Regions from separate parts of the Streptomyces sp. TM32 genome, predicted to be linked through region 4. Evidence: riboswitches for the same ligand, from Rfam matches in the RefSeq annotation. Region 4 holds a riboswitch; each other region holds the start of a gene.

The links. A riboswitch is a leader RNA that binds a small molecule or an ion and turns the genes downstream of it on or off. The one in region 4 is predicted to bind cyclic di-AMP.
Positions count from the first base shown of each region.
Region 1: linked by a shared signal. The riboswitch ahead of EST92_RS03895 (NlpC/P60 family protein) and the one ahead of EST92_RS17605 (C40 family peptidase) in region 4 are both predicted to bind cyclic di-AMP.
Region 2: linked by a shared signal. The riboswitch ahead of EST92_RS18125 (transglycosylase family protein) and the one ahead of EST92_RS17605 (C40 family peptidase) in region 4 are both predicted to bind cyclic di-AMP.
Region 3: linked by a shared signal. The riboswitch ahead of EST92_RS14015 (M23 family metallopeptidase) and the one ahead of EST92_RS17605 (C40 family peptidase) in region 4 are both predicted to bind cyclic di-AMP.

Region 1 is NZ_SDIG01000009.1:11,230-18,869, reverse strand. It holds gene EST92_RS03905 (ATP-dependent Clp protease proteolytic subunit) at 192-827, shown strand; gene EST92_RS03900 (hypothetical protein) at 834-1,142, shown strand; cyclic di-AMP (ydaO/yuaA leader) riboswitch at 1,418-1,620, shown strand; gene EST92_RS03895 (NlpC/P60 family protein) at 1,625-2,098, shown strand; gene EST92_RS03890 (8-amino-7-oxononanoate synthase) at 2,218-3,432, opposite strand; gene bioB (biotin synthase BioB) at 3,589-4,749, shown strand; gene EST92_RS03880 (adenosylmethionine--8-amino-7-oxononanoate transaminase) at 4,742-6,046, shown strand; gene bioD (dethiobiotin synthase) at 6,206-6,907, shown strand; gene EST92_RS03870 (class I SAM-dependent methyltransferase) at 7,062-7,640, shown strand, end outside.
Region 2 is NZ_SDIG01000077.1:3,355-10,994, forward strand. It holds gene EST92_RS18100 (nucleoside triphosphate pyrophosphohydrolase) at 1-368, shown strand, start outside; gene EST92_RS18105 (MFS transporter) at 375-1,625, opposite strand; gene EST92_RS18110 (LysR family transcriptional regulator) at 1,765-2,640, shown strand; gene EST92_RS18115 (cytochrome P450) at 2,807-4,108, shown strand; gene EST92_RS18120 (transglycosylase family protein) at 4,413-5,429, shown strand; cyclic di-AMP (ydaO/yuaA leader) riboswitch at 5,640-5,848, shown strand; gene EST92_RS18125 (transglycosylase family protein) at 5,856-6,521, shown strand; gene eno (phosphopyruvate hydratase) at 6,860-7,640, shown strand, end outside.
Region 3 is NZ_SDIG01000048.1:28,588-36,227, reverse strand. It holds partial or broken gene EST92_RS14030 (GNAT family N-acetyltransferase) at 1-1,633, opposite strand, end outside; gene EST92_RS14025 (HPr family phosphocarrier protein) at 1,854-2,135, shown strand; gene EST92_RS14020 (GntR family transcriptional regulator) at 2,526-3,215, opposite strand; gene EST92_RS14015 (M23 family metallopeptidase) at 3,502-4,281, opposite strand; cyclic di-AMP (ydaO/yuaA leader) riboswitch at 4,294-4,450, opposite strand; gene EST92_RS14010 (pitrilysin family protein) at 4,659-6,041, opposite strand; gene EST92_RS14005 (pitrilysin family protein) at 6,080-7,420, opposite strand.
Region 4 is NZ_SDIG01000073.1:2,162-9,801, reverse strand. It holds gene pcrA (DNA helicase PcrA) at 2-2,443, opposite strand; cyclic di-AMP (ydaO/yuaA leader) riboswitch at 2,729-2,913, shown strand; gene EST92_RS17605 (C40 family peptidase) at 2,921-4,057, shown strand; gene EST92_RS17600 (hypothetical protein) at 4,273-4,626, opposite strand; gene EST92_RS17595 (C40 family peptidase) at 4,952-6,085, shown strand; gene EST92_RS17590 (alpha/beta hydrolase-fold protein) at 6,227-7,351, opposite strand; gene EST92_RS17585 (response regulator transcription factor) at 7,545-7,640, opposite strand, start outside.

The sequences.
Region 1 (7,640 bases), on a different contig from region 4:
CGTCGATCGAGCGCTCGACGACCCGCCCGGTCATCCGAAGGGTCTCCACCTCGTGCCACAGCTCCGAGACATCCGCCCTCAGCGAACAGTTGAAACAGCCTCTGACCTGGGACTTGTAGCTGGTCACCAGAATCTGCTCTCATTCCTACGGATGTACGTCCTGTACATTTATTACGGAGAGAGGAGCACGCATGCTGCCACCGACGGCCCGCTATGTCCTTCCGGAGTTCACCGAGCGCACCTCCCAGGGCACGCGCACCATGGACCCGTACTCCAAGCTGCTCAGCGAGCGCATCATCTTCCTGGGCACCCCGGTCGACGACGCGTCCGCCAACGATGTGATGGCGCAGCTCGTCCACCTCGAACACGCCGCGCCCGAGCAGGACATCTCGCTCTACATCAACTCCCCCGGCGGCTCGCTCACCGCGATGACCGCCATCTACGACACGATGAACTTCGTCTCGTGCGACGTGCAGACCGTCTGCCTGGGGCAGGCTGCCTCCGCCGCCGCGGTGCTGTTGGCCGCCGGCGCCCCCGGAAAGCGGCTGGCGCTGCCCGGCGCCCGGGTGCTGATCCATCAGCCGTCGCTCCATGAGCCGATCCAGGGCCAGGCCACCGATCTGCAGATCCAGGCGGAGGAACTGCTGCGCACCCGCGAGATGTTGGAGGAGATGCTCGCGCGGCACACCGGCCAGCCCCGCGAGCGGATCGCCGCCGACATCGAGCGCGACAAGATCTTCGACGCCCACGCCGCCCAGGAGTACGGCCTGATCGACGGCCTCACCCGGCACCGCAAGCAGTCGGCACGCCCCCTCGTTGCGCGGTGACGCCGGATGCTGCCCCCCGAACTCCCGCCACTGCCCGCCCTCACACGTGCCGAGGGTGAGTTGATCGACCGCTATCTGGAGGTGCTCGATCTGCTGGGCCGTATCAACCCGGCCCGCGGCGGCGGCACCTACAGCGGGCTGCGTGCGGCCCAGGCACTGGTCGGCACGGCTGCCGGACTGCGGGACGCGCTGACGCTGATGCACCAACGCGGCGAGAGCGAACTGCACCACGACACGCTGGCACGGGCGCTGCGGGTGCTGGACGGCGAACGGCGGGCCGGGCTCGTCGCCGTGCCGCCGCCCGCGGAGCGTTGACGCGACACGCGGCAGGGCTGCCCATACGGCGTAGCGCGCACACCCGTTGCGAACCACCCCCGAATTGCCGGTTCATCCGGAATTTCTCGGGTCCCGGATGTTTCGCTCCTGGTCCGGGGCGCGCGACAGCCGGGACCCTGACACCTTGAGGAACAAATCCCACCATTCAGGCCAAATGTGACCCATCTCACATACGGCATTTTCAGCTCGGAGTTTGGGCGCCGGGTGCGTGAGGATCCCTTCGACGACAAGACCCCGCCACAGCGACGGGGCGGTCCGGACGGGCGCCTAATCCCGCCGCCGTCCGGATGTCCGGTCGACGTTCTTGGATCGGCGGGAGCGGAGGACCCGAGCAGGACGGGGTCCACGGCCTTCACGGGCCGGCGGACTCCTTGGGGTGAAGCCGTACGCACGGCCGGGCATCTTCGCCTGCCCGAACCCGACAGGTCTTCCTTCGCAGGCGGCTGACGAAGGGTTTGCGCATGACTGTGCGCATGCATACGCCGAATCTGCTGGCGCGCGCCGGCACCGTCACCGCTCTGACACTCGTCACGCTCGGCGGGACGACCATCACCCCGGGAACCACCGGGGGCGCCGAAGCCGCATCCGTGTCCGCACACGCGCTGCGGGTCGCCGCCTCCAAGCGGGGCTCCCCGTACCAGTACGGGGCCCAAGGGCCGGACGCCTTCGACTGTTCCGGGCTGACGCTGTACTCGTTCCTGCGTGCCGGCCGGGCCCTGCCCCGTACGGCCGCCGCGCAGTACAGCCGCACCCGGCATGTCCCGTCCGGCGCCCGGCGACGCGGCGACCTGGTCTTCTTCCATTCGGCCAACGGCATTTACCACGTGGGCATCTACGCCGGGAACGGCCGGATGTGGCACGCCCCCAAGGCCGGGAGCACGGTGCGACTGGAACGGATCTGGAGCCCCGGGGTCTGGTACGGGCGGGTGCGCTGACCTGCGCGCTCGTCCTACAAGCCGTCAAGTACCGGCGGTGGTGGGCCAGGTGGCCGACCTGGCCGACCGGTCGGGCCGCACGTGCCGTTCGTCGGACAAGCGCTGCTGCGCGCCCCGGGTCAGACAGCCGGCGCCGTGGCCAGGATCGTGCCGACCGCCGCGTCGATCTGGTCGTCCGTCAGGTCCGCGCGGGCGGTCAGCCGCAGCCGGGAGATCCCGTCGGGAACGGACGGGGGCCGGAAGCAGCCGACGACGAGTCCGGCCGCGCGGCAGTCGGCGGCCCAGCCGACCGCCGCCTCCGGTGAGGGGGCGCGTACCGAGACCACCGCGGCGTCCGGCCGCACCGCGACCAGACCCGCCGCGGTGAGCCGCTCGTGCAGCTTCCGTGCGACCTGCCCGGCCCGGGCGGCGCGCTGGGGTTCACGGCCCAGCAGCCGCAGCGCGGCGAGCGCGCCGCCGGCCGCCGCCGGGGCGAGACCGGTGTCGAAGATGAACGACCGGGCGGTGTTGACCAGGTGCTCGATGACCCGGGCCGGGCCGAGGACCGCACCGCCCTGGGAGCCCAGCGACTTGGAGAGCGTCACGGTGGTCACCACATCGGCGTCACCGGCGAGCCCGGCCGCCCACAGCGCGCCGCGACCGCCCTCGCCGAGGACGCCCAGGCCGTGTGCGTCATCGACGAGCAGGGCGGCGGCCCGCATTCGGCAGACCTCGGCGAGGGCGGGGAGCGGGGCGGCGTCACCGTCGACCGAGAACACCGAGTCGGTCACGGCGAGTGCCCGGCCGTCATGACCGCTCAGCGCGGCGCCTACGGCCTTGGGGTCGGCATGCGGGACCACTTCGGTGCGGGCCCGGGAGAGCCGGCAGCCGTCGATGAGGGAGGCGTGGTTGCCCGCGTCGGAGACGACCAGGGTGCCGGCGGCGGTGAGCGCGGTGACCGCGGCGAGATTGGCGGTATAACCGGACGACAACACCAAAGCGGCCTCGAAGCCGCAGAAAGCGGCGAGTTCCGCCTCCAGCCGGGCATGCAGTTCGGTGCTGCCGGTCACCAGCCGGGAGCCGGTGGCGCCCGCGCCCCAGCGGTGTGCGGCCGCCGCCGCGCCACGGGTGACCTCGGGATGCCGGGCGAGTCCGAGGTAGTCGTTGCCGGCCAGGTCGAGCAGCGGGTGGTCGGCCGGGCGGGGACGCAGGGTGCGGGTGAGTCCGGCGCGCCGGCGCGCGTCGCGGGCTTCATCCAGCCAGTCGAAGGCGGCTCCGTGGGGCGGCCGGCGGGGCCCGGCGGGGGCGGCCGGCGAGCCCTCGCGGAGCAGCGTGGGGGCGGAGTCCTGCGGCATCGGCGTCCTTCGTCCGTGGGCCTCGATTGTGGGCTGTTGCTAGACGTTAGCGGTCGTTCCGAGGGCCCACAGTGTGGCGATACACACACCTCCATCCTGGGTCGTTGTGGGAATCCTCCTTGGCCGGGGGCGGTGCCGTACGCCAGGATCAACGCCATGGACCTGCTGAGCACACTGGTGGACAAGGGACTGCGGCGCGAGTTGCCGACCCGCGAAGAGGCGCTGGCCGTACTGGCGACCTCCGATGACGAACTGCTCGATGTCGTGGCCGCGGCCGGAAAGGTGCGCCGCCAGTGGTTCGGGCGGCGGGTCAAACTCAACTATCTCGTCAACCTCAAGTCGGGCCTGTGCCCCGAGGACTGCTCGTACTGTTCCCAGCGGCTGGGGTCGAAGGCGGAGATTCTCAAGTACACCTGGCTCAAGCCGGATGACGCCTCCAAGGCGGCTGCGGCAGGGGTCGCCGGCGGCGCCAAGCGGGTCTGTCTGGTGGCCAGCGGCCGCGGCCCCACGGACAAGGACGTGGACCGCGTCTCGGAGACGATCTCCACCATCAAGGAGCAGAACGAGGGAATCGAGGTGTGCGCCTGCCTCGGTCTGCTCTCCGAGGGCCAGGCCGACCGACTGCACGCGGCGGGCGCCGACGCGTACAACCACAACCTCAACACCTCGGAAGCCACATACGGCGACATCTGCACCACGCACGACTTCTCGGACCGGGTCTCCACCGTCCAGCAGGCCCAGGCGGCCGGAATGTCCGCCTGTTCCGGGCTGATCGCCGGGATGGGGGAGAGCGACGCCGATCTCGTCGATGTGGTCTTCGCGCTGCGCGAGCTGGACCCCGACTCCGTCCCGGTGAACTTCCTGATCCCGTTCGAGGGCACCCCGCTCGGCAAGGAGTGGAACCTCACCCCGCAGCGCGCACTGCGCATTCTGGCGATGGTGCGGTTCGTCTGCCCGGACATCGAGGTACGGCTGGCCGGCGGCCGCGAGGTGCATCTGCGCAGCATGCAGCCGCTGGCGCTGCACCTGGTCAACTCCATCTTCCTCGGCGACTATCTGACCAGCGAGGGCCAGGCCGGCAAGGACGATCTGGCGATGATCGCGGACACCGGCTTCGAGGTCGAGGGCACGGACACCACGACGCTGCCCGAGCACCGCCGCCCGGGCTGCGGCGGTGCGGACACCGCGGAGCCCGGCTGCTCCGGCGACGACTGCGCGCCCGCCGCCACGATCCCCGCGCCGCCCGAGGAGACCCGCCGCGACCTGGTCTCGGTGCGCCGCCGCGGCGCCGGTACCGAGCTGCCGCCCAATGCCTGAGCCGCTCTCCCCCCGCGAACTGCTGGCGCTCGACCGGCAGCACGTGTGGCATCCGTACGGGCCGATGCCCGGCCGGGCCGCGCCGCTGCTGGTGGAGTCGGCGTCCGGGGTCCGGCTCCGGCTGGCCGAACCGGTCGAGGGCCAGGACGAGTTGGTGGACGGCATGTCGTCGTGGTGGTCGGCGGTGCACGGCTACAACCACCCGGTGCTCAACGACGCCGCGCGCGGCCAGCTGGGGCGGATGAGCCATGTGATGTTCGGCGGGCTCACCCATGAGCCCGCGGTGCGGCTGGCGAAGCGGCTGGTCGACATCACCCCGGAGCCACTGGAGCATGTCTTCCTCGCCGACTCCGGTTCGGTGTCGGTCGAGGTCGCGGTGAAGATGTGCCTGCAGTACTGGCGCTCGCTCGGCAAGCCGCGCAAACAGCGGCTGTTGACCTGGCGGGGCGGCTACCACGGCGACACCTGGCAGCCGATGTCGGTGTGCGATCCGGACGGCGGGATGCATGAGCTGTGGCAGGGGGTGCTGCCGCGGCAGATCTTCGCGGACGCGCCGCCGGCCGGCTTCGATGCCGCACCGGACGAGGCGTACGCGGCGCAGCTGCGCGAGCTGATCGGCCGGCACGCCGAGGAGCTGGCGGCGGTAATCGTTGAGCCGGTGGTGCAGGGCGCCGGCGGGATGTCGTTCCACTCCCCCGGGTATCTGCGGGTGCTCCGGGAGGCCTGCGACGCGCACGACGTGCTGCTCGTCTTCGATGAGATCGCGACCGGCTTCGGCCGTACCGGTGCGCTCTTCGCGGCGGAACATGCGGGCATCGCACCGGATGTGATGTGCCTCGGCAAGGCACTGACCGGCGGTTATCTGACCCTGGCGGCGACGCTGTGCACGGCGGCCGTCGCGGACGGCATCTCCCGCGGTGCCCTGCCGGTGCTCGCGCACGGCCCGACCTTCATGGGCAATCCGCTCGCCGCGGCCGTCGCCGATGCCTCGATCGAACTGCTGCTGTCCCAGGACTGGGCGCGGGAGGTCAAGCGGATCGAGGCCGGGCTGTGGGAGGGGCTGGCCCCGGCCCGGAGCCACGCCGGGGTCCGCGAGGTACGGGTCCTGGGCGCGATCGGTGTCGTGCAGCTCGATCACGAGGTGGACATGGCGGCCGCGACCCGGGCGGCGGTCCGGGAGGGCGTGTGGCTGCGCCCGTTCCGGGATCTGATCTACACCATGCCGCCGTACATCACCGGCGACGACGATCTGGCGCGCATCTGTGCCGCGGTGTGCGCGGCGGCCCGCGAGGGCTGACGCACGGTCGGCGGTGGCCTGCGGGCCGGGGCGTCCGACCGGCCACCGTCCGCGCCACCGCCGGCACGCCGCCGCCGTCGCGACCCACATCGGCACTCTTCACCAGGAACCAATCGCGGTCCTCCCCGGGGACGGTCCGCGCGAAGTCGGAGGCACACCATGTCAGTGCTGTTCGTGACGGGTACGGGCACGGAGATCGGCAAGACCGTGACCACCGCCGCGATCGCCGCGACGGCACTCGCCCAGGGGCGTTCCGTGGCCGTGCTCAAACCGGCCCAGACCGGTGTCACCGCACACGAGACGGGCGACGCGGCGGAGGTCGAGCGACTGGCCGGCCCGGTCACCACCCTGGAACTCGCCCGCTTTCCGGACCCGTTGGCGCCCGCGACGGCCGCCCTGCGGGCCGGTCTGCCCCCGGTGCTCCCCCAGGACATCGCCGAGGCCGCCGCGAAACTGGCCGCCTCGCACGACCTGGTGCTGGTCGAGGGCGCGGGCGGGCTGCTCGTCCGCTTCGACGGGGACGGCCACACCCTCGCCGACGCCGCACGGCTGGCGAAGGCCCAGGTCCTGGTGGTCGCCCAGGCGGGCCTGGGCACCCTCAACGCCACCGCACTGACCGCGCTGGCGCTGCGCTCGTACGGACTCGACTCCCCCGGCGTCGTCATCGGCAGCTGGCCGGCCGCACCCGACCTGGCGGCCCGCTGCAATCTGACGGACCTCCCGGACGCGGCCGGCGCCCCGCTCCTCGGCCTGATCCCGGAGAACTCCGGCGCCCTCGCTCCGGACGCCTTCCGCGCCGCGGCTCCCCACTGGCTGGCCCCGGCGCTCGGCGGATCGGACGCGTTCCACATCCCCTCGTGACGGCCGCGGAAGGGGAAAACTGACCGGCGGGGCACCGCACCCTCGGCCCGTACGGATGTGCGCACCGCGGACCGGGTGACTCCTGGGGACTCCTTGGCCGCCCGGTTGGGGAGACTGACGGCAGGAGCGGGCATCGCCGGCGAAGGGGTCCGTCATGTGGCAGCGCAGGAGAGTTCCGCACGGCACCGTGCATCATCCGGTGTTCGCCCGCTTCTACGCGAGCTGCTGTGGTCCGGCGGCGGATGCGCGGGCGGGGGTGGCCGCGCTCCGCAAGGAACTGCTGGCGGGCGCCACCGGCCGGGTCATCGAGGTCGGCGCCGGCACGGGGCTGAACTTCGCGCACTATCCGGGGACGGTCTCGGAGGTGGTGGCGATCGAGCCGGAGCCCACGCTGCGGGAGGTGGCCCGGTCGGCGGCGGCGCGTGCGGAGATGCCGGTGGATCTGGTGCCGGGGGTGGCGGAGGCGCTGCCGGTCAAGAGCGAGGCGTTCGATACGGCGGTGGCGTCGCTGGTGCTGTGCTCGGTGCGCGAGGTGCCGCGGGCGCTGGCGGAGCTGCGGCGGGTGTTGCGTCCGGGCGGTGAGCTGCGGTTCTTCGAGCACGGGCGGGCCGCGGGCCGGGGGCTGGCGGCGGTGCAGTGGTCGCTGGACCGGACGATCTGGCCGCTGCTGATGGGCGGCTGTCACACCGGCCGGGATCCGCTCGGCGAGGTCCGGGCGGCCGGCTTCGAGGTG
Region 2 (7,640 bases), on a different contig from region 4:
TGGCGGGCACGATCGTGGAGAAGCTGATCCATCGCCATCCCCATGTCTTCGGGGAGGAGGACGCGGCGACCCCGGCGGACGTCAAGGCGCACTGGATGCGGAGGAAGGCCGAGGAGAAGCAGCGGGAGTCGGTGACCGAGGGCGTTCCGCTGGCCCAGCCCGGTCTCGCGCTGGCGGCGAAGCTCGCCTCGCGGGCGCGGGCGGCGGGGCTCGATGTCGCGGTGCCGTCCGGCCGGGGCATCGGCTATGAGCTGCTGGCGATGGCGATACGGGCCGAGGCGGACGGGGTGGACCCCGAAGCGGCACTGCGGGCGGCCGCCCGGGCCTACCGGGACGCGGTGCTGGCCGCGGAGGGCGGCGCCGTGTGAGGACCGTCAGCTGCCGCTGAGGCGCGGGGCGCGGCGCCGGATCAGCAGATCCGCGGCCCAGACCAGCAACGCCGCTGCCGCCAGCGCCGCCCCCAGGACGCACACCCCGCTCCAGCCCCCCGCGGTCCAGACCGCCGAGGTCAGCGCCGAGCCCACCGCACCGCCGGCGAAGTAGCTGGCCATGTAGGCGGAGTTGAGGCGGTTACGGGCCTCGGGGCGGACCGCGTAGACCAGGTGCTGGTTGCTGATGTGCATCGCCTGGACCGACAGGTCCAGCACGATCACCCCGGCCAGCAGCGCCGCCAGCGACCAGCCGCCGCCCGCCCCGCCGGCCGCCAGCAGGGCCCAGGACCCCAGCAGCAGAAGCGCCCCGGCGCCGCTGACGTGGTGCACCAGACCGCGGTCCGCCAACCGCCCGGCGGCCGACGCGGACAGCGAACCGGCCGCGCCCACCAGACCCAGCAGCCCGATGGCCGACTCCTGCCAGCCGTACGACGGGCCGGACATCAAGAAGGCCAGCGCCGTCCACAGCACGCTGAACCCCGCGAAGGTCAGCGCCCCGAGCGCCGCCCGCCAGCGCAGCACCGGCTCCTGGCCGAACAGCGCCAGCATGGAGCGCAGCAGCGCCGGATAGCGCAGCCCGGCCGGGGTGCGCAGCGTGGGCAGCCTGAGCCGCAGCAGCACCGCCATCAGCAGCATCAGCGCCGCGTTGACCCAGTAGACGGTCCGCCAGCCGCCCACCTCGGCCAGCAGCCCGGCGGCCGTGCGGGCCAGCAGGATGCCCAGCAGCAGTCCGGTCATCACGGTGCCGACGGTCCGGCCGCGTTCGGCGGGGGCCGCGAGGGTCGCCGCGTAGGGCACCACGACCTGGGCGGCGACCGAGGTCAGTCCGGTCAGCGCGGTGCCGGTCAGCAGCAGCGCGGCGTTCGGGGCGCTCGCTGTGACGGTGAGGAAGACGGCGGTGGCTGCGGTCAGGGTGACGGCCAGCCGGCGCCGCTCCAGCAGATCGCCGAGCGGTACGAGCAGCAGCAGTCCGAGCCCGAAGCCGACCTGGGCGACGGTCACCACCAGCGCGGCGACGGCCGCGGACAGGTGCAGATCGCGGCCGATGACGTCCAGCAGCGGCTGCGCGAAGTAGTTGCCGGCGACGGACAGACCGGTGGCGACCGACATCAGCAGCAGCGTGCCGCGCCCCAGTCCCGGTCCCGTCGCCGAGGTATCCCCGGTGACCGGCTCCTTCATGTGCGTGGTCTTCACGACCGACCTCCCCTGTGCGCCCGCGGCCACGGTGGCGGCGGACACTCCCCACCCTGGGCGACGCACATCAATGAGTCCAACACATCGTTTTCATCGGAAACATCTCGAAATGAGATGGGTGTGGCCTAGGGTCGATGGTGTGGAGCTGCAACAGATGCGTTATGTGGTGGCGGTGGCAGAGACCGGCGGGTTCACCCGCGCCGCCGAGCGCTGCCATGTGGTGCAGTCCGCGCTCAGCCATCAGATCGCCCGGCTGGAGAAGGAGCTCGGCGCCCGGCTCTTCGAGCGGACCAGCCGCAGCGTCCGGCTGACCGCCGCGGGTGAGGCCTTCGTCCCGGTCGCCCGGCAGGCGCTCCAGGCGGCCGAGCGGGCCCGCGCCGAGGTCGCGGCGGCCACGGGTGAGGTGCGCGGCCGGCTGGCGGTGGGGGCGATCTCCACCGTCGGGGCCGTCGATCTCGCCCGTGAGCTGGGCGATTTCCACACCCGGTATCCGCAGGTGCAGATCAGCCTGCTGATGGACATGACCGAACCGCTCGTGGAGAGCGTGCGCGACGGTGCGCTGGACGTCGCCTTCATCGGGATGGTGCCCACCGCGCGGACCACCGGCGTACGGGAGAAGGAGCTGGCACGCAGCGAGCTGGTCGCGGTGGTGCCGCCGGATCATCCGCTGGCCGGGCGGGAGTGGACCACGCTGGCGCGGGTGGCGCGGGAGAACTTCGTGGACTACATGGCGGGATCGGCGGCCCGCCGGCAGCGCGACGACGCGTTCCGTGCGGCGGGCCTCGACTCGGAGGTGGCGTTCGAGGTGACCTCGGTCGAGTTCCTGGCGCAGTTGGTGCGCGCCGGTCTGGGCATCGGCATGGTCCCCGAGCCCACCGCCTCCGGGCTGCCCGGCCTGCGCGCCGTACGGGTGCGGCCGGCGCCCGAGCGGACCGAGCGGGTGGTGTGGAGCGCCCAGGGACCGTCGCCGGCGGCGCTGGCGTTCCTGTCGGCGCTCGGGGTGGACCCGGAGTAGGGGACGGGCCTGCGGGGTCCGGACCGGTGCGCGGGCGCGCGGTGCCGCGCGCACCGGTTACGGTCGGAAGGTGCCCCACCAGTCCCACCAGTCCCACCGGCCCGGCCCGCGGCAGGTCACCGCCGCCGACGCCCCGGCCGGCTGCCCGGCCGCAGCGTCCGCCGAGATCGCCGCCGAGGCTGCTGCCCAGCCCCTCCCCGAGTCCGTCCCCGAGCTGTTCACCTGGGAGTTCGCCGCCGATCCGTACCCGGCGTACGCCTGGCTGCGGGAGCATGCGCCGGTGCACCGGACCCGACTGCCCAGCGGCGTCGAGGCCTGGCTGGTGACCCGCTACACCGAGGCGCGGCAGGCGCTGGCCGACGGCCGGCTGTCCAAGAACCCGGTCCACCACAGCGAGTCCGCGCACGGCAAGGGCAAGATCGGCATCCCGGGGGAGCGCAGCGCCAACCTGATGACGCACCTGCTCAACATCGACCCCCCGGACCACACCCGGCTGCGCCGGCTGGTCTCCAAGGCGTTCACCCCGCGCCGGGTCGCCGCCTTCGCGCCGCGGGTCCAGGAGCTGACCGACCGGCTGATCGACGCCATGATCGCCAAACCGGGCGGCGCCGGGCGCGGTGCGGCCGATCTGATCCACGAGTTCGCGTTCCCGCTGCCCATCTACGCGATCTGCGATCTGCTGGGCGTCCCGCGCGAGGACCAGGACGACTTCCGCGACTGGGCGGGCATGATGATCCGGCACGGCAAGGGACCGCGCGGTGGCGTCGCCCGTTCCGTGAAGAAGATGCGCGGCTATCTCGCCGAGTTGATCCACCGCAAGCGCGAGACCCTCGGGGCCACCGCCGAGCCCGACGAGGACCTGATCTCCGCGCTGATCCGCGCCTCCGACCACGGCGAGCACCTCACCGAGAACGAGGTCGCCGCGATGGCCTTCATCCTGCTCTTCGCCGGCTTCGAGACCACCGTCAACCTCATCGGCAACGGCATCTACGCGCTGCTGCGCCACCCCGCCCAGCGCGAGCTGCTGCAGAAGTCGATCGAGGCGGGCGACCTGGACCTGCTCGGCACCGCCCTCGAGGAACTGCTGCGCTACGACGGCCCCGTGGAGCTGGCGACCTGGCGGTTCGCGACCGAGGAGCTGACGCTGGGCGGGCAGCGGATCGCCGCGGGCGACCCGGTCCTGGTGGTGCTGGCCGCCGCCGACCGCGACCCGGAGCGCTTCGACGAGCCGGACGTCCTCGACCTGACCCGGCGGGACAACCAGCATCTGGGCTACGGGCACGGCATCCACTACTGCCTGGGCGCGCCGCTCGCCCGGCTCGAAGGACAGACCGCCCTCGCCACGCTGTTGACCCGGCTTCCGGACCTCCGGCTCGCCGCCGAACCCGACGACCTGCGCTGGCGCGGCGGGCTCATCATGCGCGGACTGCGGTCGCTGCCGGTGGAGTTCACCGCCGAGCGCTCCTGACCAGCGGCAAGGGCATATTTGACAGCGCGTCAGCCGCGTGACCATTGCGTGATCTGCGCTACACCGGCTTGTGACTACTCGTGACCCCGGCTACCTTTCGATCGACGATCGACAGGCTTCATTCGATCGGCCGAAGCGGGGGCGCGGTCAACCGGTGTAACGGTGCTGCCCTGCCCGCCCCGGCCGGAAGCCCGTCGGACCACTCGTCCGACAACTCCACCGCGCGAAAGGCATCCGCATGCGTTCCGGGACCGGCCGACACCGTCGCCCCCGTCAGGCACCGGCCATCTTTGTCACGGCGGGAGTGACCGGCGCCGGCATCGCCCTGCCGCTGCTCGGCGCGAGCGGCGCCCACGCCGCCGACACCACGACCTGGGACAAGGTCGCCCAGTGCGAGAGCGCCGGGGTGTGGAGCGCGGCCTCGGACAACGGCTACTACGGCGGCCTCCAGCTGACCCAGGAGATGTGGGACAACTACGGCGGCTCGGCCTATGCCTCGCGCCCCGACCTCGCCAGCCGCGCCCAGCAGATCGCGGTGGCCGAGTCGATCCTCGACCACCGGGGCCCGGACGTCTGGAGCAGCTGCGCACAGAGCGCCGGGCTGACCCGGGACGGCCGTGCGCCGGAGGTCAACCCCGGCAGCACCAGCACCCCGGAGCCCGACCCGTCCGACGGGTCCGACTCCCCGGACCCTTGGGACCAGCCCGGATCCTCCGGCATGCACGACGGCTCGGACGCCACGGGCACGCAGGACGAGCCGGGCGACGACCCGGGTGGCCGGTCGTCCGACGAGTCGACCGGGTCGACGCCCTCGTCCGACGCGCCGGACCCCGGCCGCGCCGACCACCGGCCCGGCACGTCCGACCGGTCCGACGGCGCGCCGTCCGGCGGCCGGCACGAGGACCCCGCGTCCGGCAACCGGGACGAGGACCCCTCGCCGTCCGCCGACCCGTCCGACGGCGGCAGCCGCCCGGACACCTCCGGCACGCCGCAGGAGCGGCCCGCACCGGGCAGGCACCGCGGCGGTGCGGACGACGAAGCCGGTCAGAGCAGCGGTCAGGGCCGGCAGGGCGACGAGGGCGGCGGCCGGGGCGCCGGCGGCCGGCATGCCTCGCGCGGCGGCGACGCGCACCGTACGGGCCCGGCGGCCGACGGCGACTACACCGTGCGGCCGGGTGACAGCCTGTCAGCCATCGCCACGGCCCACCGGCTGCCCGGCGGCTGGACCGCGCTCTACGACCGCAACGAGGGCGTGATCGGCTCCGACGCGGACCTGATCCAGCCCGGCCAGGTGCTCGATCTCGGGCAGAACGCGGGCTAGTTCATCCCCTTTCGCCCCCTTTGGTGAAAGTGAGACAAGGGTCTCGTTGACCTCAGGGGGCCCGGAACCGTCCACCCTCGCCGCACCTGCCCCCACCTGCGGAGATGTGCCCCACTCGTGATCGGAATCGGGCAACTTGGTTCAGATGGTGGGGTTTGAACACCAAGGGGGTTGCTGCTTAACGTCAGGACCGCTCGCCAAAGCGGGCCCTCCGGTCACACGCCGAATCCTGCCGGTGATCGGGGGCAGTTGACGCGCAAGCGCCGTAGGCAGGAGCGGGGGAACCAAGGTAGGTGCCGGCCCCGCCCGTGAAAGCGGGCGACCGGCTTGGGGTGAAGCCAGATGCGGAAGCGCATACGGCCGGGCCACTCACAGCCCGAACCCGACAGCTCACCTCGTAGGCGTCGGTGAGGAAACGAACGAACCATGCTGATCAACAAAGGCAAGCACAGTCGTCCCTCCAAGGCCGTCCGCGTCGCCACCCTCGCCGGTATCGCCGGTGCTGCCGTGGCCGTCCCGCTGATGGGCGCCACCTCCGCCTCCGCCGCCTCCGTCAGCACCTGGGACAAGGTCGCCCAGTGCGAGTCCGGCGGCAACTGGTCGATCAACACCGGTAACGGCTACTACGGTGGCCTGCAGTTCACCAACTCCAGCTGGGCCGCCGCCGGCGGTACCAAGTACGCGCCGCGCGCCGACCTGGCCTCCAAGAGCCAGCAGATCGCCGCCGCCGAGAAGCTCCTCGCCATCCAGGGGCCGGGCGCCTGGACCTGCGCCGGTGCCGGCAACCTGACCGCCGGCGGCCCCGCCGCGAACGTCGACACCTCCGGCTCCTCGGCGCAGACCAAGTCCGCCCCGCAGCAGGACACCAAGACCGAGGCCAAGAAGGCCCCGGCCGCCCCCGAGAAGCGCGCCTCGCGCTCCACCGAGCGCAAGTCCATGGGCCACGGCAACTACACCGTGAAGGCGGGCGACACCCTCGCCAAGATCGCCAAGGCGCACGGCACCAGCTGGAAGTCGGTCTACGAGGCCAACAAGTCGGTCATCGGCGGCAACCCGAACCTGATCCTTCCGGGCCAGAAGCTCAACGTCTGAGCCACCTCCTCACCGGAACTCCGGCAGGCCCGAGCGGCGGGCCCGCTTCCTCCGTGAGACAGCCCCGCCCGGCGCGCCGTTCCCCCAGCGCGCCGCGGCGGGGTTTCTCACACCCGGGGTCGCGCCCGGGTGAGATCCGCTGCGACCGCACGCCGGTGACCGGCCGCGATCCACACCTTGTCCCGGTTGGCGAACAAGGGCCCAAAGGTCCTGTGAACTGGGCCTTTGGGCTCTTCATTCCGCAATTCCGTCCCACGGAGCGGGCCAAGGGCAGGCGGACGCGCCCGGGGCCGTTAGGCTCATGCAGCAGAACGCCAGACACCCACGAAGGAGACAACGTGCCGTCGATCGACGTCGTCGTAGCCCGCGAAATTCTCGACTCGCGAGGTAATCCCACGGTCGAGGTCGAGGTCGGCCTCGACGACGGCAGCACCGGCCGTGCCGCCGTGCCGTCCGGCGCCTCCACCGGTGCCTTCGAGGCCATCGAGCTTCGTGACGGCGACCCGAACCGTTACCTCGGCAAGGGCGTGGAGAAGGCCGTCCTGGCCGTCATCGAGCAGATCGGCCCGGAGCTCGTCGGCTACGACGCGACCGAGCAGCGGCTGATCGACCAGGCGATGTTCGACCTGGACGCCACCGACAACAAGGGCTCGCTCGGCGCCAACGCCATCCTCGGCGTCTCCCTCGCCGTCGCGCACGCCGCCTCCGAGGCCAGCGACCTCCCGCTGTTCCGCTACCTGGGCGGCCCGAACGCGCACGTCCTGCCCGTCCCGATGATGAACATCCTGAACGGCGGCTCGCACGCCGACTCCAACGTGGACATCCAGGAGTTCATGATCGCCCCGATCGGCGCCGAGTCCTTCTCCGAGGCGCTGCGCTGGGGCGCCGAGGTCTACCACACCCTCAAGAAGGTCCTGAAGGAGCGCGGCCTGTCCACCGGTCTCGGTGACGAGGGTGGCTTCGCCCCGAACCTGGGCTCCAACCGTGAGGCCCTCGACCTCATCCTGGAGGCCATCAAGCAGGCCGGTTACGCCCCCGGCCAGGACATCGCGCTCGCGCTGGACGTCGCCGCCTCCGAGTTCTACAAGGACGGCAAGTACCAGTTCGAGGGCAAGGACC
Region 3 (7,640 bases), on a different contig from region 4:
CGTGGGGCCGCTGCGGGCGCAGCCGTTCGGTCAGGCAGGCGTCGTAGGCCAGCAGCGCCAGCGACTCGGAGTTGCCCAGGATGGCGATGCGCGAGCCGGCCGGCAGCGGCTGGGAGGCCAGCAGCAGCCCGGCGTCGATCAGCTCGGTGACCGTGTCGACGCGGATCACGCCCGCCTGGCGCATCAGGGCGGCGACGGTGCTGTCGGGGACGCGGACGGTGGGCACGGCGTGGCCGGGCGGGGCGGTGCCGTTGTGCCGTGCACCCCGGGCGACCACGACCGGTTTGACGGCGGCGGTGCGGCGGGCGAGCCGGGCGAACTTGCGGGGGTTGCCGATGGACTCCAGGTAGAGGATCACGACGTCGGTGTCCGGGTCCTCGTACCAGTACTGGAGCAGGTCGTTCCCGGAGACGTCGGCGCGGTTGCCGGCCGAGACGAAGGCGGAGATGCCGGCGATGCCGCCGTCACCGGGGCCGCGGGCATGCAGTCCGCTGAGCAGCGCGATGCCGATGGCACCGGATTGGGTGAACAGGCCGATGTGGCCGGCGCCGGGCATCTGGGGCGCAAGGGAGGCGTTCAGCCGGATACCAGGGGCCGTGTTGATCAGGCCGAAGGCATTGGGCCCGATGAGCCGCATGCCGTACGAGCGGGCCTGGCGGAGCAGGGCACGCTGCCGCTCCCTGCCCTCCGGGCCCGCTTCGGCGTACCCGGAGGTCAGGATCAGCACGCCCTGGACACCGTGTTCGCCGCAGTCACGGACGACGTCGGGGACGCTGTCCGCGGGCACGGCGATGACGGCGAGATCGACCGGTTCGGAGATCTCCCGCAGCGCGCGGCCCGCGGGTACCCCCTCGGGGTCCAGCCGCTGCATCCCTTCGGGGAAGGCGTGGTTGACGGCGTGCACCCGGCCCGTGAAGCCGGAGTCCAGGAGGCTGCGCAGGGCCGTCCGGCCGACGCCGCCGGGGGCGCGGCCGGTACCGATGACCGCGACCGAGCGCGGGGTGAGCAGCCGCTGGACGGAGCGGGCCTCGGCCCGCTGCTCACGGCCGCGCATCACGGCCATGGACTGCTCGGTCGGCTCCAGATCGAACTCCAGCCGGACCACGCCGTCTTCGAAGGTGCGCTTGTGGGTGTAGCCGGCGTCCGTGAACACCTTGATCATCTTGGAGTTCGCCGGGAGCACCTCCGCGGCGAACCGGCGGATGCCGCGCTCGCGGGCGACGGCGGCGATGTGCTCCAGGAGGGCGGAGGCCACGCCGCGGCCCTGGTGGGCGTCCTGGACGAGGAAGGCGACCTCTGCCTGGTCGTCCTCGGGGTCCTGCGCGGGCAATCCCTGGTCGTTGATCCGGTCGTAGCGGACGGTGGCGATGAACTCGCCGCCGACCGTCGCCGCGAGCCCGACCCGGTCGACGTAGTCGTGGTGGGTGAAACGGTGCACGTCGCGGTCGGACAGGCGCGGGTAGGGCGCGAAGAAGCGGTAGTACTTCGACTCGTCCGAGACCTGTTCGTAGAACGAGACCAGCCGCTCGGCGTCGTCGGGGGTGATGGGGCGGATCCGCGCCGTGCCGCCGTCACGCAGCACCACGTCTGCTTCCCAGTGGGTCGGGTACGCGTGGTCCTGCGACTTGTGCATGCGGACAGCGTACGACCGGGCACCGACAACGGGCGGCGCGCGTACGCTCGGGATGCAGAGCCGGCCGGGGCTGCCGTCGAGTCCGTACGGCACGGCCCGGCCGGCCGGGCCTCCCTTGGGGATCAGGGGCGGCGAAGGCCAGGACGAACATCTGGTGGAGCACGTCCGGCACCGTGAGAGACTGGTCTAGACAACAGTCACGACTTTGAAGGGCAACACCATGGCAGAGCGCCGCGTCAATGTCGGTTGGGCCGAGGGCCTGCACGCCCGCCCCGCGTCGATCTTCGTCCGTGCGGCCACCGCCTCCGGCGTCCCGATAACGATCGCCAAGGCCGATGGCAACCCCGTGAACGCCGCCTCCATGCTCGCGGTCCTGGGCCTGGGCGCCCAGGGCGGCGAGGAGATCGTGCTGGCCTCCGACGCCGAGGGCGCCGAGGCTGCGCTCGACCGCCTGGCCAAGCTCGTCGCCGAGGGTCTCGAGGAGCTCCCCGAGACCGTCTGAGCCCCTCGGGCTCTGCTGTATGCGGCGGCCCCGCCGCGGCAACCGGTCACCGGTTGCCGCGGCGGGGCCGTTTCACTGCGCCCTGAGTCCGAGGCGGGGCAACGGTGTGCGCGGTCGCCGCGCGCGCATGACCGCGTGGGTGCACCGGAATTCCCCGGCCGCCCGGAAATCCGGGAGGGGCGAGAAATAGTGCGCACCCTCAGGCATGGCATTCCGGTGCCGTAAAGCGCGCACCATTCGCCATCCGCGGCGCCGAATAATGGGCATCCGAATACCGACGGAATACGCGCCGGAGAGGGAAGCTCACTTCGCCGCACCGAAACCCGTTCCATACGTCCCACACTTCCCGACTTCTTCGCGTGTGGGACTTCTTTGTATACGGGACGGTTGTTAAGGGCGGACGCGCACCGTGTTGACGGGCGGTTTCGGATCCCTCACCCCGGTCTTGAGCGGGCGCCGCAGCCGGTACACCGGAAGCGAGCGCTCGACATGGGCCGCCATCAGGGCACGCGCCCGCTCCGCGTCCCCCCGGGCCACCGCGTCCAGCACGGCGCCGTGTTCGTCCCACGACTCGCCGGCCCGGGCCGGCGGCTCCACCGCGTACATCCACTCGATCTTGCGCCGCAGCTGGGTCAGCAGCGCCGTCAGGCTGGGGCTGCCGACCGCCTGGGCCAACGTCTCGTGGAACCAGTCGTCCAGTTGCTGCAGGTCCGCCGGATTGCCGTGACGGGCCCGCTCGCGGCCGAGGCGTACCAGACCACGGAGCACCTTGAGGTGGGCGGGACTGCGGCGGGCGGCCGCGCGGGCGGCGCCCAGCGGCTCCAACAGGGCGCGGACGTCCAGGAGATCGGCGGCCTCCTGTTCGGTCGGCTCGGCGACACAGGCCCCCGCGTGGTGGCGGGTGGTGACGAAGCCCTCGGACTGCAGGGTCCGCAGCGCCTCACGGATGGGCACTCTGGAAACGCCGTAACGGGCCGCGAGGATCTCCTCGATCAGCCGGCTCCCCGGTGCCAGCGCACCGGAGACAATGTCGTCGCGAATCGCTGTGCACACCGCATGCGCGGAAATATGGCCTCGCATCTTCCGAGCCTCCGCCGTAATCCCCTGGAAACGCCGCCGGTCGGCGGCTTTTCCGTGACTCTATTCGACCGGAGGGGATTTTCCGACGGGCACCGAATATTCATGGATATTTTTGGCCGGAAGTCGCGGGCGAGCCGGCCTCGCCTCCGGTGCACTCCCGCGCCCGGCAGCCGCGCCTCCGACATACCGCGCCGCACGCGCCGAAGCCCCGGTCGCAGGACCGGGGCTTCGGGAGGACGCGGTGCGAGGCACTCCCTCCCTGGCGGCGGGGCCGGCGAGCGGGAGGTCAGACGTTGACGCCGTGCGCGCGCAGGTAGGAGATCGGGTCGATGTCCGAGCCGTAGTCGGGGCCGGTACGGGCCTCGAAGTGCAGATGCGGGCCGGTGACGTTGCCGGTGGCACCCGAGAGGGCGATCTGCTGACCGCGGGTGACCTTCTGGCCGACCGAGACGGCGAACGAGGACAGGTGACCGTACTGGGTGTACGTACCGTCGTTCATCTTGATCACGACGTTGTTGCCGTACGAGCCGCCCCAGCCCGCCTCGACGACGGTGCCCGCACCGACGGCATGGACGCTGGTGCCGGAGGCGGCGTGGAAGTCGATGCCGGTGTGGCTGCCCGAGGACCACAGACTGCTCGACGCCTTGTACCCGGTGGAGACGTAGGAGTCGGCGACCGGCGCGACAAAGGTGTTCAGACGCTTGCGCTCGGCGTCGCGGGCGGCGCGCACCTTGGCCTTGTGGACGGCCTCGGCGCGCCGCTTGGCCTCGTCGGCCTGCTTCTTCGCCAGGGCTTCGGCCTTCGCCTGCGCGGCGGCGGACTCCGCGGCGGCGCGCTGCGCGTCGGCCTGGGCCGCGACGTGGCCGGCGACCTCGTCACCCAGCACGACGGCCCGCTGCAGGCCGGTGTCATGGGCGGGTGCCGCGTCCGTGGCAGCCAGCGCCGGCGAGGCCACGGAGGCGACCACACCACCGGCCGCAAGGGTGGCTATGCCGGCGACCTTGCGGGGCGTCCGGGCAGGGCGGTCGGCGCGGCGGTGTTTCCCGGTGGCACGGATGAACGCCATGTACGGGCTTGTCCTTTCCCTCCTTCTCGCCTACCGGGTTAGCTGACGGGTTCGGAGCAGGAAGGTCTCCTACGGGCTCCTCGGGAGAGGAGTCCGATTCACCCCAAGGGACGTGTGGGTCCCCGGCTCCCCTGGCTCGCGCCGTACGGGGACTCGGCGATGACTGCCCGGTGCCACTGTTGTGGCGGACTTGTGACGAACAGCCGGACCGACGCTAAACGGGGCCACTTTCCCTGGGCAAACAGATGCCGTTTTTTGTGCGGGATGCCACAAGAACCGGCACAACCAGCCGTAAGAAAACGGACATACAGCGGCTCCCGTGGCCAGTGGGTGCCACGGGAGCCGCTTTGTCGATATATGACCTTCCGTCACGCGGACTAGCCGCTGACGACCGTCACCTCGCCGATGCCCAGCCCCTTGACCGGCTCGGCGATCTGCGCCGCGTCACCCACGAGGACCGTCACCAGCCGGTCCACCGGGAAGGCGCTGACCGCCGCCGCGGTCGCCTCGACCGTGCCGGTCTCCGCGAGGCGGGCGTACAACTGCGCCTGGAAGTCGTCCGGGAGTTGCTGCTCCACCTGGTCGGCCAGCGTGCCCGCAACGGCCGCCGCGGTCTCGTACTTCAGCGGCGCGACCCCGACGAGGTTCTGCACGGCGACATCCCGCTCGTCGTCGGTCAGTCCCTCTGCCGCGAGGGTGCGCAGCACCTTCCACAGGTCTTCGAGCGCCGGGACGGTGGAGGCGGTGTCCACCGAGCCGCTGATGGCGAGCAGCGCGGCACCCGTGGCGCCCTCGGGGGACGTGGGGGCGGTGGAACGGAGCACCTGACCGAACGCACGCACCCCGTAGGTGTAGCCCTTCTCCTCCCGCAGCACACGGTCCAGACGGGAGGTGAGGGTGCCGCCCAGGCAGTACGTGCCGAGGACCTGCGCGGGCCACACCCGGTCGTGCCGGTCGGAGCCGATCCGGCCGATGAGCAGCTGCGTCTGGACGGCGCCGGGGCGGTCCACGACCACCACGCGGCCGGTGTCGTCGGCGACGATCGGCGCGGCCTTCAGCGGCTCGGCCGTCGAGCCGCTCCAGGCGCCGAGCGTGTCGGCGAGCGCCGCGTCCAGGTCGACGCCGGTGAAGTCACCGACGATGACGGCGGTGGCCGTGGCGGGCCGTACATGGGCGTCGTAGAAGGCGCGGACGGCCGCGGCGTCGATGCGCGCGACGGTCTCCTCGGTGCCCTGGCGCGGGCGCGACATGCGGGCCGTGGCCGGGAACAGCTCCTTGGACAGCGCCATCGCGGCGCGCCTGGCCGGGTTGGCGAGCTCGTGCGGGATCTCGTCGAGGCGGTTGCGGACCAGCCGCTCGACCTCGCTCTCCGGGAACGCGGGGGCGCGCAGCGCGTCGGCGAGCAGGCCGAGCGCGCGGTGCAGCCGGGAGGCCGGCACCTCCAGGGAGACCCGTACACCGGGGTGGTCGGCGTGCGCGTCCAGGGTGGCGCCGCAGCGCTCCAGCTCGGCGGCGAACTCCTCCGCGTCGTGCTTGTCGGTGCCCTCGGACAGCGCCCGCGCCATGATCGTGGCGACGCCGTCCAGGCCCTCGGGTTCGGCGTCCAGCGGGGCGACGAGGTTGATCTCGACGGCGACGACCTGCTGACCGGGGCGGTGGCTGGTCAGGAGGGTGAGGCCGTTGGGCAGTTGGCTGCGGTCGGGCGCCGGGAAGGCCCACGGCTTGGGCGCGCCGCCCCGGGGCTGCGGGTGGAAGTCCATCGTGCTCACAGGGGTGTCGGCGTGGGTGGTGGCGTCGCTCACTGGTCCGCCTGCCCTTCCTCGGTGTCGGCGGCGTCGTTCGACTCGGTCGGCTCGTAGACCAGCACCGCGCGGTTGTCGGGGCGCAGCCGGGCCTTGGCGACCGCCTGCACCTCCTCGGGGGTGATGTCCAGGACGCGCTGGACGGCGCTCAGCGCGAGCTGGGGGTCGCCGAACAACACGGCGAAGCGGCACAGTTCGTCGGCGCGCCCGCTGACCGTGGCGAGCCGGTCCAGCCATTCACGCTCCAGCTGCGCCTGCGCGCGCTCCATCTCCTCCGGGGTCGGCCCCTCGGCGGCGAAGCGGGCCAGCTCCTCGTCGACCGCGCGCTCGATGTCGGGGACCTCCACACCGCCGGACGTCTTCACGTCCAGCCAGCCCAGCGAGGGCGCGCCGACCAGCCGCAGCAGGCCGAAGCCGGCGGCCACCGCGCTGCGGTCGCGGCGCACCAGCCGGTTGTACAGTCGGGAGGACTCGCCGCCGCCCAGTACGGTCAGCGCGAGGTCCGCGGCGTCCGCCTCACGGGTGCCGTCGTGCGGCAGACGGTAGGCGGCCATCAGGGCGCGGGAGGGCACGTCCTCCTCGACGACCTCCCGCAGCTGGCCGCCGATGACGTCGGGCAGCGTGCCGTCGCGCGGCGGCTGCTTGCCGTCGTGCGAGGGGATCGAGCCGAAGTACTTCTCCACCCAGGCCAGGGTCTGCGCGGGGTCGATGTCACCGACGACCGACAGGACGGCGTTGTTGGGTGCGTAATACGTACGGAAGAACGCCCGCGCGTCCTCCAGGGAGGCCGCATCGAGGTCGGCCATCGACCCGATGGGGGTGTGGTGGTACGGGTGGCCCTCCGGGTACGCCATGGCCGTCAGCTTCTCGAAGGCCGTGCCGTAGGGGACGTTGTCGTAGCGCTGGCGGCGTTCGTTCTTGACGACGTCGCGCTGGTTCTCCAGGGACTCGTCGTCCAACGCGGTCAGCAGCGAGCCCATCCGGTCCGCCTCCAGCCAGAGCGCGAGCTCCAGCTCATGGGCGGGCATGGTCTCGAAGTAGTTGGTGCGCTCGAAGCTCGTGGTGCCGTTGAGCGAACCGCCGGCGCCCTGCACCAGCTCGAAGTGGCCGTTGCCCGTCACCTGCGCGGAGCCCTGGAACATCAGGTGCTCGAAGAGGTGAGCCAGGCCCGTACGGCCCTTGACCTCGTGGCGGGAGCCGACGTCGTACCACAGGCAGACCGCTGCAACCGGGGTCAGGTGGTCTTCGGAGAGCACCACGCGCAGCCCGTTGGCCAGCCGGTGCTCGGTCGCTGTCAGGCCGCCGGACCCGGCTTGTTCTGTGGCCGTGTGACCCATGGGCATGTACGTCCCTTCGATCCGCTTGCGAGGAAGTTCTGTCACTGTATGCAAGCGCGTCGGCATCTGGCGAAGTTCCCGGGTGACCGGCCCCGTGCGTGCGCCCCGCGTGACTTCCGCGGGAGCCGAAGGGGGAGTCGCGGTCGGCGTTGTCAGTGCGGCGGTCCACAATGGTCCGCGTCAGACTCAGAGATATGCGCGGGCTGATCCCCCGCCCGGT
Region 4 (7,640 bases):
CCTACAGCTTCTCCACCGGCGCGTACCGCAGCAGCAGCCGCTTGGGCTTCTCGCCGCCGAAGTCGATGGTCGCCTCGGCGTTGTCGCCGCTGCCCTTGACGCCCACGACCGTGCCGAGCCCGAAGCTGTCGTGGGTGACGCGGTCGCCGATGGCCAGCGCGACCACCGGGCGGTCCTTCGTGCGGCGGGTGGCGAAGCCGCTCGGCCCCTTGTTGCGCGACGACGACAGGCCGGAGCCGAGGCCGCCGCCCGACAGCGCGCCCATCGACGCGGACGGTGTCGCCTGGCCGGTGCGCTTCCACTCGACGTACTCGCCCGGGATCTCCTCCAGGAACCGGGAGGGCGGGTTGTACGAGGGCTGGCCCCAGGCGCTGCGCATCGTCGAGCGGGTGACATAGAGGCGCTCGCGGGCGCGGGTGATGCCGACGTAGGCCAGCCGGCGCTCCTCCTCCAGCTCCTTGGTCTGGCCCAGCGCGCGCATGTGCGGAAAGACGCCGTCCTCCATGCCGGTCAGGAAGACCACCGGGAATTCCAGGCCCTTGGCGGTGTGCAGCGTCATGAGGGTGATGACGCCGCTGCCCTCCTCGTCCTCGTCCGGGATCTGGTCGGAGTCGGCGACCAGTGCGACCTGCTCCAGGAAGTCGGCGAGGGTGCCGGGGTTGTCTTCCCCGCGGTCCTGCTCGAATTCCAGGGCCACTGCGGCGAGTTCCTGGAGGTTCTCGATCCGGGTCTCGTCCTGCGGATCGGTGGAGGCCTGGAGCTCGGCGAGATAGCCCGTGCGCTCCAGGACCGCTTCCAGGACGGTGGCCGGGCCGGCGCCGGACTCGACGATGGTGCGCAGCTCCTCCATGAGGACGTTGAAGCGCTTGACGGCGTTGGCGGAGCGGGCCGCCATGCCGTACGCCTCGTCGACCCGGCGCAGGGCCTGCGGGAAGGTGATCTTCTCGCGGAGCGAGAGGGCGTCGATCATCGCCTCGGCACGGTCGCCGATGCCGCGCTTGGGGACGTTCAGGATACGGCGCAGCGGGACGGTGTCCTCGGGGTTGGCGAGCACCCGGAGATAGGCGAGGACGTCGCGGACCTCCTTGCGCTCGTAGAAGCGCACTCCGCCGACGACCTTGTAGGGCAGCCCGACCCGGATGAAGATCTCCTCGAAGACCCGGGACTGGGCGTTGGTGCGGTAGAAGACGGCGACATCGCCGGCCCTGGCGTCCCCGGCGTCCGTCAGGCGGTCGATCTCGTCGGCGACGAACTGCGCCTCGTCGTGCTCGGTGTCGGCGACGTAGCCGGTGATCCCGGGGCCGCTGCCGGCGTCCGTCCAGAGGTTCTTGGGGCGGCGGTTCTCGTTGCGCTCGATGACGGCGTTGGCGGCGGACAGGATCGTCTGCGAGGAGCGGTAGTTCTGCTCCAGCAGGATCGTGGTCGCGTCGGGGTAGTCCTCCTCGAACTGGAGGATGTTGCGGATGGTGGCGCCGCGGAAGGCGTAGATCGACTGGTCGGCGTCACCGACGACGCACAGCTCGGCCGCGGATTCGGCGGGGCCGACCAGCTCGCGGACGAGGGTGTACTGGGCGTGGTTGGTGTCCTGGTACTCGTCGACGAGGACGTGGCGGAAGCGGCGGCGGTAGTGGTCGGCGACGTCGGGGAAGGCCTGGAGCAGATGGACCGTCGTCATGATGATGTCGTCGAAGTCCAGGGCGTTGGCCTCGCGCAGCCGCGCCTGGTACATCGCGTACGCCTCGGCCAGCGTCTTCTCGAAACCATCGGATGCCGTCCCGGCGAAGGTCTCCTCGTCGATGAGCTCGTTCTTGAGGTTGGAGATCTTCGCGCTGAAGGACTTGGGCGGGTAGCGCTTGGGGTCCAGATCAAGATCACGGCAGACCAGGGCCATCAGGCGCTTGGAGTCGGCGGCGTCGTAGATCGAGAAGGACGAGGTGAAGCCCAGCTTCTTGGACTCGCGGCGCAGGATGCGGACGCAGGCGCTGTGGAAGGTGGAGACCCACATGGCGTTCGCCCGGGGGCCGACGAGCTCCTCGACGCGCTCCTTCATCTCGCCCGCGGCCTTGTTGGTGAAGGTGATCGCGAGGATCTGGCCGGGGTGGACATGGCGCTCGGCCAGCAGATGAGCGATGCGGTGGGTGAGCACCCGGGTCTTGCCGGAGCCGGCGCCGGCGACGATCAGCAGCGGGCCGCCGGTGTGCACCACGGCGGCCTTCTGCTCGTCGTTGAGCCCTTCGAGCAGCGTGGCGGGATCGACGGCGGGGCGGGCGGCGCCGTCGCGGTAGTACGTCTCCCGGGGGCCGGGCGCGTCGTATTTCCCGCCGAAGAGGTCGTCGGGGATCTCCTCGGGGGCCGGCTCGTGCTCGTCCTCGGGAGGCGGCGGGGGCTCCTCGCCCTTGTGGCCGAGGTCCGCCAGGAAGCTGTCGTCAAAGAGGCTGCTCATCGCCCACCGAGTCTAGGCCGCCGCACTGACAGCCCGCCGCGGAGTGCCGATTGTCGGCGGAATTCGGGGCTCGACGGCGGTGCGCAGATCAGCGTGCCGGGTCCGGGGCGGCCGGGCCGGCGCCTCGTCTACCCGAATCCGACATCTGCCACAACAACCCCCGGATCGCGTTCAGGTCACAAAAAGGTTTCGGGCATATCGAACATCAGCCTTCACAGGAGCCACACGAGTTGGCTAACGTCCTCGCTCAGGCGGCCCGCCTCCCCGCGTACGACAGCGTCCGCACGAGCCGCCGCGCCGAGTCCGGCCCTGCCCCACGGCACCCGGAGCCGGGGACCCACCAGCACCACCGGGGTGAATCGGTCCGTACGGCCGCCTCAGGCGGACGTCAGGACCGTAGGGCAAGCCTTCCGTCATCGACACCGCCCGAACCCGACAGCTAACCCGGTAGGCGGTCCACGGAAGGAGTTGCCGGCCTTGGCGTCCCATCGCAAGCCGCGCACCAGCGTCCTCGCCTCGCCCGGAGGCCGCCGCACGGCTGCCGGGCTCACCACCGCAGCCCTCGCGTCGGTCACCCTGCTCTCGCAGTCCGCCGACGCGGCTCCCCGAGCGCCCAAGCCCACCATCGAAGAGGTCAAGAAGAAGGTCGACGACCTCTACCACCAGGCCGAGCTGGCCACCGAGAAGTACAACGGGGCCAAGGAGCGCGCCGACGCACAGCGCCACACCGTCGACGGCCTGCTCGATGCCGCCGCCAAGCGCGCCGAGCAGATGAACCGCTCCCGGCACCAGCTGGGCATGTTCGCCTCGGCGCAGTACCGCACCGGCGGGATGAACCCGACGGCGCAGCTGATGCTCGCCAAGGACCCGCAGCAGTTCTTCGACCGCAGCCATCTCATGGAGCGGCTGACCAGCCGGGAGAAGCAGGCCGTCACCGACTACCAGGAGCAGGCGGCCGCCGCGGCGCGCCAGCGGGCCTCGGCGACCGACAGCCTGGAGCGTCTGCAGAAGTCCCAGGCCTCCCTCAAGGAGTCCAAGCGCTCCGTCCAGGACAAGCTGTCCGAGGCCCGTCAGCTGCTGTCCCGGCTGACCGCCCAGGAGAAGGCGCGGCTGGCCGAGCTGGAGCGCCAGAAGGAGGCGGCCGCCAAGCGCAAGGCCGAGGAAGAGGCGCGCAGGCAGCAGGAGCGCGAGCGCCAGCGGCAGCAGACGGGTGGTGGTTCGACGGGCGGCCAGACCGGTGGCAGCTCGACCGGCGACTCGTCCTCCACCAAGGCCGAGAAGGCGCTCGCGTTCGCCCGCGCCCAGATCGGCAAGCCGTACGTCTGGGGCGCCACCGGACCCAGCTCCTACGACTGCTCGGGGCTGACGCAGGCGGCGTGGAAGGCGGCCGGCGTCACGCTGCCGCGGACCACCTGGGACCAGGTCAAGGTCGGCCAGCGGGTGGCCACCAAGGATCTGCAACCCGGTGACCTGGTCTTCTTCTTCGACGACATCAGCCACGTCGGGATGTACATAGGCGGCGGCAAGATGATCCACGCCCCGCACCCGGGCGCCAGCGTCCGGGAGGAGTCGATCTACTACATGCCGATCTACGGGAGCGTCCGCCCGGGCTGAGGCCCGGCGCCCGATGCTCCCCCACCGAACCACCCCCCACGGCCACCCCCCACACGCCACCGCGCGGCCATCGCCTCCGGATCCGGAGTGCGAGGACCGCGCGGTGTGCTGTTTCGGGGCGGGGGCCCGCCGGCGCCCTTGGGGCGGTGGTCCGCTTGCGCCCTTGGGGCGGTGGTCCGCTTGCACCCTTGGGGGCGGTGGTCCGCTTGCGCCGCTCAGGTCCAGAGCACCGCGATGAAGATGTTGGCCACGGTCAGCGCCCCGACCGCGCCGAAGAGCGGCTTGGCGACCGTCTCCTCGTCCCGCTTGACGTAGACCAGCGCCAGGATCACCACCAGCACGGCCATCTTGATGCCGATCTTGATGGTGTTGACGTGGTGGCCCTCGGCCTGGTTGAGGCCGACCAGCGCGACGCCGGTGACCAGCATCGTCAGCGCGCCGTGCAGCATGGCCGGCACGAAGCGGGCGGTGCCCGCGCCCATCGCCTTCATCTGGGTCAGGAAGCCGCCGAGCAGGGCGGCGATGCCGATGATGTGCAGGCCGACGAAGAGATTGATTACTACGTCCATAGTGCGGGATCGTAGCCGCCGCATAGCACGGCCCCGCGGGCAGGGCGCCCACAATCGTCGCTTCGGTCATGCCGGACCGGTACCGGCCGTGCAGCCGCCGACGGCACGGTCATCCGCACACCGGCACCGGTCGAAAGCGAACAATGCCGGGCAAGTGGGCTCCCTGGCGCGACACCCAGGCTTAGCGTCCTCCTCCAGGCGGTCGACTCCCCGCCTTCGCCGGCCCCCCACCGGCGTCCTGTCGGCCGCCCCGCCGCGAGGTGCGGCGGCGGTTCGTGGCCCCCGTTACGGACCGCTGCCGGCCCCGCGGCTCGAAGGGAAGGAAGTGACGGCCACCGTGGCCTCGCACCGCAAGCCCAGGCAGCATCCGCTCGCCTCGCTGACCGGCGGCACACGCACCGCCCGTACCGCCGCCACGCTGGCACTCGCGGGTGCCGCCACCGCCACCGTCTTCGACGGCACCGGCCAGGCCGCATCCCCGCTCACCCCCGCCCAGGTCAAGGGCCGGATCAACGCGCTGTACCAGGAGGCAGAGGTGGCCACGCAGAACTACAACGGTGCGAAGGAAGCCGCCGGCACCGCACGCCAGGAGCTGAGCAGGCTGCAGGACGAGGCCGCCCGCCGGACCCGGAAGCTCAACGCCGCCCGCACCGAGCTGGGGGCCGTGGCCGCGAGCCAGTACCGCTCCGGCGGGGTGGACCCGACCGTACGACTGCTGCTGTCCGCGGACCCGCAGCGCTATCTGGACGGCGCCGCGGTGCTGGAGCGTGCGGGCAGTCATCAGGCGACCGCGGTGGCCGGTTACGCGCGCCGGCTCGGCAGCGTACGGCAGGTCCGGCAGCGGGCCGAGGAGACCGCGGAGCGGCTGGCGGCCACCGAGGCCACGCTGAAGAAGCACCGGGTCACGGTCGTCCACAAGCTGGACGCCGCCGAGCAGTTGCTGAACCGGCTGACCGCCGAGCAGCGGCAGCGGATGGCGGCACGGGACGGTGTCGGTACGGACGGTGTCGGTACGACCCGTACGGCACGTGCGGACCGGGGGGCGCGCGCGGACGGCCCCCTCGACGGGATCACCCACGGCCCAGGGGCCGCCGCGGACGCCGCCCCCAACCCCCGTGCCGCGCGGGCCGTTTCCTTCGCCTACGCCGCCCTGGGCAAGCCGTACGTCTGGGGCGCGACCGGACCCTCCGCGTACGACTGCTCGGGACTGACCCAGGCCGCCTGGAAGTCCGGCGGCGTCGCCCTGCCTCGGACCACCTACACCCAGATCAGCTCCGGACCGCGGATCGACCGGTCCCAACTCGCCCCCGGTGACCTGGTGTTCTTCTACTCCGGCATCAGCCATGTGGGGCTCTACATCGGGGGCGGCAAGATGATCCACGCACCGCACCCGGGGGCGCCTGTACGGATCGCGCCGATCGACCAGATGCCGTTCGCGGCGGCTACCCGGCCGGCTTAGGACGGGCCGGGGTGGGCCGGCCGGGACCGTCGGCGGCGGCCGTACCGGCTCAGGAGTGCCGGCGCCCGCCCGCCCGGTTCAGGTACCGACTCAGGTCCCGACTCAGGGGCTTGAGCGCGGGACCTGAACCGGGCGGAGGGCTCACGCCCGGAGGTACATCCCCAGCCAGCGGAAGATCTCCGGTACCTGATGGCGCCACACCACCATGGTGTGACCGCCCGCGTTCGCCGGGATCAGCTGGACGGTCACCGTCGTCGGACGCTTCGCGAGCTGGCGCAGACCGATGCCGGCCTGGTAGCCGTCGCCCGCCGCGCCCGACACGTACAGCGCGGACCGCGGCGGCTTCCCTGCCGCGTTGGCGGACTTCAGGATGTGCAGCGGATTGGACTCGATGCGCAGCTTGGGGTCCTTGCCGGCGAGTGAATCGCGTTCCAGCGCCGGGTCGTTGTAGCCGGACATGGCGACCCCGGCGCGGTAGCGGTCCGGGTGGGACAGCGCGAGCTTGGCGGCGCAGTGCGCGCCGGCCGAGTAGCCGGCCAGGGCCCAGGAGTCCGGCTTGTCGCCGGCCCGGAAGTTGTCGATGACCATCTTGCGTACGTCGACGGTCAGCCAGCTGTCGGCGTTGACCTGCCCGGGGACGTTGACGCATCCGGTGTCCGCGCCGGCGAGGAGATCGGTGCGCGGCGCCACCAGGATGGCCGGCTTGACCTGGCCGCTCTGCATCAGCGGCTGGAGCTGTTCGGCCACGTGGATCGAGCCGAACCAGGACTTCGCCGAGCCGGGGTAGCCGGGCAGCAGCTCGACCACCGGGAACTTCTTGTTCTTGTAGGCCGGGTCGTTGTACTGCGGCGGCAGCCAGACGTACACCTCGCCGACGACCCCGGATATCCGGCCCTTGAGGTCGGTCATCTGCACACCGGGGCCCACCTTGGGGTCGTCGGCCGGGCGGAACCGCTGTATCTGCTTGGGCTCGTTCTTGATCTGCTGGCCGCCCATGCCGTCGGGGCCGAGGTCCCGGGCCGCCGCGACATGGCTGTCGGTGCCGAGCAGATCGCCCCAGGTGTCGTAGAGGTTGTTGGCGTTGTTGACCAGGACGAAGACCACGGTGATGGCCGTGGCCTGGGCGAACAACAGCATCAACAGCCGTGCGAGGCCGCGCACCAGGGGCGGCCCGGCTATCCGCCCCCACAGGGCGAGCGGCAGCACAACGGCCACAATCAACAGCGTGATCGAGGTGAGAAAGAAGGGCGTGCCCGTCAGGCTCATCGGGTCTCGCTTCCAGGACAGCTACGCGAAGGATTGGGGATGGTTCCGGCCCCGCCTTCGGCAGTGAGCCTCTCCGCGCCGTTAGATGGCGATCCGCGTCGTCCTGGTTGCCCGTCTTTGGTGCTTCTTTACACCCCCGTCACACCCGCCTCCGTCGTCCGCCGCTCCTCGACTCCCGCGCCGGGCCCGCAGGTCAGACCAGTCGCCGGGCCGCCGCCCAGCGCGTCAGCTCATGGCGGTTGGAGAGCTGGAGCTTGCGCAGCACCGCGGAGACATGGGACTCGACCGT